Regions from separate parts of the Streptomyces sp. NPDC059477 genome, predicted to be linked through region 1. Evidence: riboswitches for the same ligand, from Rfam matches in the RefSeq annotation. Region 1 holds a riboswitch; the other holds the start of a gene.
What was found. Region 1 has a riboswitch for S-adenosylmethionine ahead of ACFXAZ_RS32315 (aminotransferase class V-fold PLP-dependent enzyme). Riboswitches for the same ligand answer to the same signal wherever they lie in the genome.

Region 1 (3,400 bases):
CCGCCCCGATGGCCCTGGCGGAGGCCCTGCTCCGAGCGGCGGAACTCCTCACCGACGCCACCGAGCGTGCCCTGCGGATGATCGTGCTGGGCGCCCGGCTGCCGACTCAGGCGGAGGTGTCGGGGACGCAGCGGCCGTCGACGGTGCGGTAGCTCCGGCGGGCGACGCGATGCTGCCCGCTCAGGCGGAGGTACCGGGGAGGCACCGCCCGTCGACCGTACGGGTGGCCAGGGCGAGCGATACCAAGCGCGCGACCGCCCGCTCAGGCCGAGGCGTCCGGGGACGCACCGCCCGTCAACCGCCTGATTCCCCACCCATGCCGAGGCACCGGGGACGCGCCGACCGTACGGGTGGCTCCAGCGGGCGATTCCCGGCGCCCGGCCGCCCGCTCACGCCGAGGTGTCGGGGACGCAGCGGCCGTCGACCGTGCGGTAGCTCCAGCGGGCGCCGCCGGACACCAGTTCGCGTACCGCCCGGACGAAACGCTCCACGTGCTCGTCGGGGGTGCCCGCGCCGAAGCTGACGCGGATGGCGTTGAGGGACTTCTCGCCCGGTGCCGCCTCCGGGGCCCCGCACTCGCCCTGGGTCTCGGGGTCGGTGCCGAGCAGGGTGCGGACCAGCGGGTGGGCGCAGAAGAGGCCGTCGCGGACGCCGATGCCGTACTCGGCGGAGAGCGCGGCGGCGAAGTGGGAGCTGTTCCAGCCGTCGACCACGAAGGAGATCACGCCGACGCGGGGGGCGTCGTCGCCGAAGAGGGACAGGACGCGCACCTCGGGGACGTCGGCGAGCCCGGCCCGCACGGTGCTGATCAGCTGCCGCTCACGGGCCACCAGGGTGTCGAAACCGGCGTCGGTGAGGGCCTTGCAGGCGGAGGCGATGGAGTAGGCGCCGATGACGTTGGGCGAGCCGGCCTCGTGGCGGGCGGCGCTGTCGTGCCACTCGACGTCCACGCCGCCGTCCTCGCGCCGGGTGACCCTGCGGCTGGCGCCGCCGCCCGCGAGGTAGGGCTCGGCGGCCCGCAGCCAGTCGGCGCGGCCGGCCAGCACGCCGGAGCCGAAGGGGGCGTACAGCTTGTGCCCGGAGAAGGCGACCCAGTCCACGTCGAGTTCGGTGACCGAGACGGGGTGGTGGGGGGCGAGCTGGGCGGCGTCCAGGACGATCCGGGCGCCGTGCGCGTGGGCGGCGGCGGCCAGTTCCCCGACCGGCCACAGCTCGCCGGTGACGTTGGAGGCGCCGGTGACACAGACCAGGGCGGGGCCGTGCGGGTCGCGGGCGGCGAGGGCGCGCTCCAGGGTCTCGACGGCCTGGCGCGGGGTGCGCGGGGCGTCGAGGTAGCTGACCTCGGCGTCCTTCCAGGGCAGCAGCGAGGCGTGGTGCTCGGTCTCGAAGACGAAGACCTGGCAGCCGGCGGGCAGCGCGGCGGCGAGCAGGTTGAGGGAGTCGGTGGTGGACCGGGTGAACACCACCTGGTCGTCCTCGCGGCAGCCGAGGAACTCACCGACTGTCTTCCGGGCGTTCTCGAACAGGTCGGTGGACAGCTGGGAGAGGTATCCGGCACCCCGGTGCACGCTGCCGTAGTAGGGCGCGTAGGCGGCCACGTCGTCCCACACCCGCTGGAGGGCGGGCGCGCTGGCGGCGTAGTCGAGCGCGGCGTAACCGACCTCGCCGCCGGTGACGAGCGGCACGGTGACGTCCCGGCCGAGGACGGGCAGCGGCTCACCGAGGGTGGGGGCGGCAGCGGTGATGGCGGTGGAGACGGACATGGGTCAACTCCCGTGCAGGCAGGCGGAATTCACCACGCGAACGAAGTCGCTCCAGCGCGGCGATGAAAGAGAAAAAGGGATTGCGGAGGCGGGGCTCTGCGGCCCAATCACATTCGCTTGCTCACGGAAGGCTCCTCGACGACCAGGACCCCTGGTGACACGAGGGGTCCGCGCTTGCCGCAGACCTCGCTGCCCACGGCCTGGTCTTCACCCGGGGCACCCCGCCACGGACGGAGGGTTGCCGGACAGCCGGCCGGGGCCTGATGGCTGTCGCTCATGACCTGGTCCAACATCCTGCCATACGATCATGTGTGCGCAAGGCGCAGTCCGTCATCTGGACTGCGCCCTGTGTCACACCGCGCACGCCCCTCAAGGGACGCCGTCGCGTGCCCTCAGGCGTTGCTCGCCGCCACCCACCGCTCCAGCGTCCGCTTCGCCGCCCCCGAGTCGATGGACCGCTCGGCCCGGGCCATCCCGGCCCGCAGCTGCTCGGTGAGCGGCTCCCCGGTGGGGTCCAGGGCGGCCAGCGCGGCGGCGGCGTTGAGCACCACGGCATCGCGGACCGGACCGCGTTCGCCGTCCAGCAGCCGGCGGGCGACCTCCGCGTTGAAGGACGGGTCGCCGCCGCGCAGGGCGTCGACCGGGACCAGGTCGAGGCCGACGTCCCGGGGGTCGAAGGTCTCCTCGGTGACCTTGCCGTCGCGCACCACCCAGACCCGGGAGGTGGCGGTGACGGTCAGCTCGTCGAGGCCGTCGTCACCCCGGAAGACCAGGGAGGAGTTGCCGCGCTCGGCGAAGACGCCCGCGACGACCGGCGCCATCCGGGGGTCGGCGACCCCGACGGCCTGGGCGCGCACCCGGGCCGGGTTGGTCAGCGGACCGAGGATGTTGAACACCGTACGGATGCCGAGCTGGCCGCGGGCCGCGCCCGCGTGGCGCAGCGCCGGGTGGAACCTGACCGCGAAGCAGAAGGTGATCCCGGCCTCCTGGGCCACCTCGGCCACCCGGGCCGGGGTCAGCTCCAGATTGACGCCGAGCTTCTCCAGCACGTCGGAGGCGCCGGACGCGGAGGACGCGGCCCGGTTGCCGTGCTTGACGACGGTGGCGCCGGTGCCGGCCACCACGATCGAGGCCATGGTGGAGATGTTCACCGTCTTGGCGCCGTCGCCGCCGGTGCCGACGACGTCGACCGTGCGGCCGGGCACCTCGATCACATGGGCGTGCTCGTACATGGTCCGTACCAGACCGTTGATCTCCTCGACGGTCTCGCCCTTGGCCCGCAGTGCCACCACGAAGGCGGCGATCTGGGCGTCGGTGGCCTCGCCGCGCATGATCCGGTCCATCGCCCAGGCGGTGGCCTCGGCGCTCTGGTCACGGCCGTACAGCAGCGAATTCAGTACGTCGGGCCAGGAACGGCCCGCCGCGGTGTCGCCTCCAGCGGGGGTCACAGCGCTCATCAGCCGCTCCTGGGTGAGGTCCCGCACGCGTCGGGACGGGTCGTGTCGATGCGGGTCCACCCTATCCAGCCGAGGCTTCCGCGAGGTCGCCCGTCCACGCAACGGACGAGGCCCCGCTCCGGCGTGCGGAACGGGGCCTCGGTGCGTGGCGAACGCGGTGATGTCAGGTGATCAGTGGTG
Region 2 (3,400 bases), on a different contig from region 1:
AAAGACGCAAAGGAAGCTCACACTTTGGCTACTTCTCATCGCTGCTTCGGAACGCGAACGGCAGCGGTTCCCCAACTCTACCCTGCTTAACCATGCAGAATTGCCCCCTCCGTTTCTCTCACGGAGAGGGCAATTCGACGAACGGTGGGTGACTCAGCAGCCGCCGGCCACGGCCGGGATGATCGACACCCCGGCCCCGTCGGGCGTGGCCGTCTCCAGCCCCTGCTCGAAGCGCACATCATCATCATTGACGTACACGTTCACGAACCGCCGCAGCTTACCCTGGTCATCCAGCACCCGGGCGGCGATCCCGGCATGCTTCTTCTCCAGATCCGCGATGACCTCACCAAGATTCCCCCCTTCAGCGGCAACCTCGGCCTGCCCACCCGTGTAGGTCCGCAGAATGGTCGGGATACGAACGGTAACGCTCACTTTGAACCTCCGGTCAGCTGACGCCCTCAAGGGGCGCGGGGCGCTATCGATATGCGGCTTCCGCCGCGCGGGCGCGACCAGCCCCAACCGGCCCGCAGACAAATCCAATGGGACGGGGTCCTAGACCAGACCGGCGTCCCGGAACGACTCCAGACTGGGCCGAATGGTCGCCGTCAACCCGGTGTCCGCGACCGCGTCCAACGTCTTCAGCCCATCCCCGGTATTGAGAACGACGGTGGTCAGCGAAGGATCGAGCACCCCGCTCTCCACCAGCTTCTTGGTGACCCCTACGGTCACCCCCCCGGCGGTCTCCGCGAAAATCCCCTCCGTACGCGCGAGCAACCGAATCGCGTCGACGACCTGCTCGTCGTTCACATCCTCCACCGCCCCGCCCGTACGCCGCGCGATGTCGAGCACGTACGGCCCGTCCGCCGGGTTGCCGATGGCCAGCGACTTGGCGATGGTGTTCGGCTTCTGCGGGCGCACCACGTCGTGGCCGCCCTTGAAGGCGGCGGAGACCGGCGAGCAGCCCTCGGCCTGGGCGCCGAAGATCTTGTAGGGCCTGTCCTCGACCAGCCCGAGCTTGATCAGCTCCTGGAGCCCCTTGTCGATCTTGGTGAGCTGGGAGCCGGAGGCGATCGGCACCACGATCTGGTCGGGCAGCCGCCAGCCGAGCTGCTCGCAGATCTCGTACGCCAGGGTCTTGGACCCCTCCGCGTAGTACGGCCGCAGATTGACGTTGACGAAGCCCCAGCCCTCGCCGGCCGGGTCGCCGATCAGCTCGGAGCAGAAACGGTTCACGTCGTCGTAGTTGCCCTCGATGCCGACCAGCTCGCCGCCGTAGACCGCGGCCATGACGATCTTGCCCTGCTCCAGGTCGTGCGGGATGAAGACGCAGGAGCGCAGGCCCGCGCGGGCGGCGGCGGCGCCGACCGCGCCGGCCAGGTTGCCGGTGGAGGAGCAGGACAGGGTGGTGAAGCCGAAGGCGCGGGCGGCCTCCAGGGCCTGGGCGACGACCCGGTCCTTGAAGGAGTGGGTGGGGTTGCCGGAGTCGTCCTTGACGTACAGGCCGCCGGTGATGCCCAGCTCACGGGCCAGGTTGTCGGCCTGGACGAGCTTGGTCCAGCCGGGGTTCAGGTTGGGCTTGTCGGCCACGTCCGCGGGGACGGGCAGCAGCGGCGCGTAGCGCCAGATGTTCGCGGGGCCCGCTGCGATCCGCTTGCGCAGTTCCTCGGTGTCGTAGGCCGAGAAGTCGTAGGCGATCTCCAGCGGGCCGAAACACTCCTCGCAGGCGAAGAGCGGGCCGAGCGGGACGCGGTGGCCGCATTCGCGGCAGGAGAGCGCGGCGGCGGGTCCGAGATCGATGGTGGAATTGCCGGTCTTCGCGACAGTCTGCACAGCCATGTGAGGCGAGGCCCTTTCTCCTCATCTTCCCCACGACGCATTTCGTCGTGAGACGGATTTGGCACCTTCCCTAGCCGGGAGCCTCGCGGTGACGATCGTCAGCGATCGGTTACGAGACCGGCTGGAGGGTTGCCGGGGCTTCATCGGGCCGTTTCCCTCTGCCCCTCTGGATGAGCAATATGCGGTTGTTCCTGCGGTTATATGTTCGGTTGTGTGCGCCGCGGACCCCCGACATGCGATGGTCATCAGCGTTGTTCAAGACTGTAACCGAAGGCCAGGACAGTTGAGATAGTCGTCCGTACCGCGAGATGGATCACACCGCCGGTGAGGCGCCGGTGACCTGGGGATCTATCGCGTGCGAGCCCAACAGTGAGGAGCCGCGGACCGTGCTGGAAGAAGTCGAGCGCTGGCTCGGGACCCACACCTGGTCCCTGACCGACCGCCCGCTGCACCGCATCCTGGCCGCCAAGCGCAGCACCGGCCAGTCGGTCAGCGTGGTGCTGCCCGCGCTGAACGAGGAGGAGACCGTCGGCGACATCGTCGCGGTGATCCGCCACGACCTGATGGACCAGGTGCCGCTCGTCGACGAGATCGTCGTCGTGGACTCCGGCTCCACCGACCGCACCGCCGAGGTGGCCGCCGCCGCGGGCGCCCGGGTGGTGCACCGCGACGAGATCCTGCCGCGGCTGCCGGCCGTCCCCGGCAAGGGCGAGGTGCTGTGGCGCTCGCTGCTGGTCACGAGCGGTGACATCGTCTGCTTCATCGACGCCGACCTCAAGGAGTTCTCCTCGGACTTCGTGTCCGGCATCGTCGGCCCGCTGCTCACCGAGCCCGGGATCGACCTCGTCAAGGGCATGTACGACCGTCCGCTGGCCGGCGCGGCCGGGCAGGGCGGCCGGGTCACCGAGCTGATGGCCCGCCCGCTGCTGAATCTGCACTGGCCCCAGCTGGCCGGTTTCGTGCAGCCGCTCGGCGGCGAGTACGCGGCCCGCCGCTCCCTGCTGGAACAGCTGCCCTTCCCCGTCGGGTACGGCGTCGAGCTGGGCATGCTGGTGGACTCCCTGCATCTCGTCGGCCTCGACGCGCTCGCCCAGGTCGATGTGGGGGTGCGCAAGCACCGGCACCAGGACGGGCAGGCGCTCGGCCGGATGGCCGCCGCGATCTACCGCACCGCGCAGCTGCGGCTGGCCCGCGGGCAGCTGGTCCGGCCCTCGATCACCCAGTTCGAGCGCGGTGAGGAGGGCTTCGAGCCGCGGACGTACTCCGTGGACACCGAGGAGCGACCGCCGATGGCGGAGATCTCCGAGTACGCGTCCCGCAAGGTCGCGTGAGGCCGCGGGTGACGCTGTATACGGCGGGCGTGTGGCAGAACCGTACGTTTGAGCGTTTACGGCTCGGGCTAGGTTGAGGCGTATGGCTGCAACCTTCGGCGCTGCGCGGGTCCTGGTCGCCTCCAACCGCGGGCCCGTCTCCTACGAGCAACGCGACGACGGCACGCTGCACGCGAAACGCGGGGGTGGCGGGCTGGTCTCCGGGCTGTCGGCGATCGGCCCCGAGGCGGACG

Region 2: another riboswitch for S-adenosylmethionine. It lies ahead of thrC (threonine synthase); the one in region 1 lies ahead of ACFXAZ_RS32315 (aminotransferase class V-fold PLP-dependent enzyme).

The regions. Positions count from the first base shown of each region.
Region 1 is NZ_JBHYUG010000094.1:14,960-18,359, forward strand. It holds gene ACFXAZ_RS32310 (glycerate kinase) at 1-152, shown strand, start outside; gene ACFXAZ_RS32315 (aminotransferase class V-fold PLP-dependent enzyme) at 390-1,763, opposite strand; SAM riboswitch class IV at 1,929-2,045, opposite strand; gene trpD (anthranilate phosphoribosyltransferase) at 2,156-3,220, opposite strand; gene ACFXAZ_RS32325 (cytochrome bc complex cytochrome b subunit) at 3,392-3,400, opposite strand, start outside.
Region 2 is NZ_JBHYUG010000010.1:73,469-76,868, forward strand. It holds gene ACFXAZ_RS07785 (MoaD/ThiS family protein) at 154-432, opposite strand; gene thrC (threonine synthase) at 553-1,836, opposite strand; SAM riboswitch class I at 1,855-2,013, opposite strand; gene ACFXAZ_RS07795 (glucosyl-3-phosphoglycerate synthase) at 2,223-3,167, shown strand; gene ACFXAZ_RS07800 (trehalose-6-phosphate synthase) at 3,250-3,400, shown strand, end outside.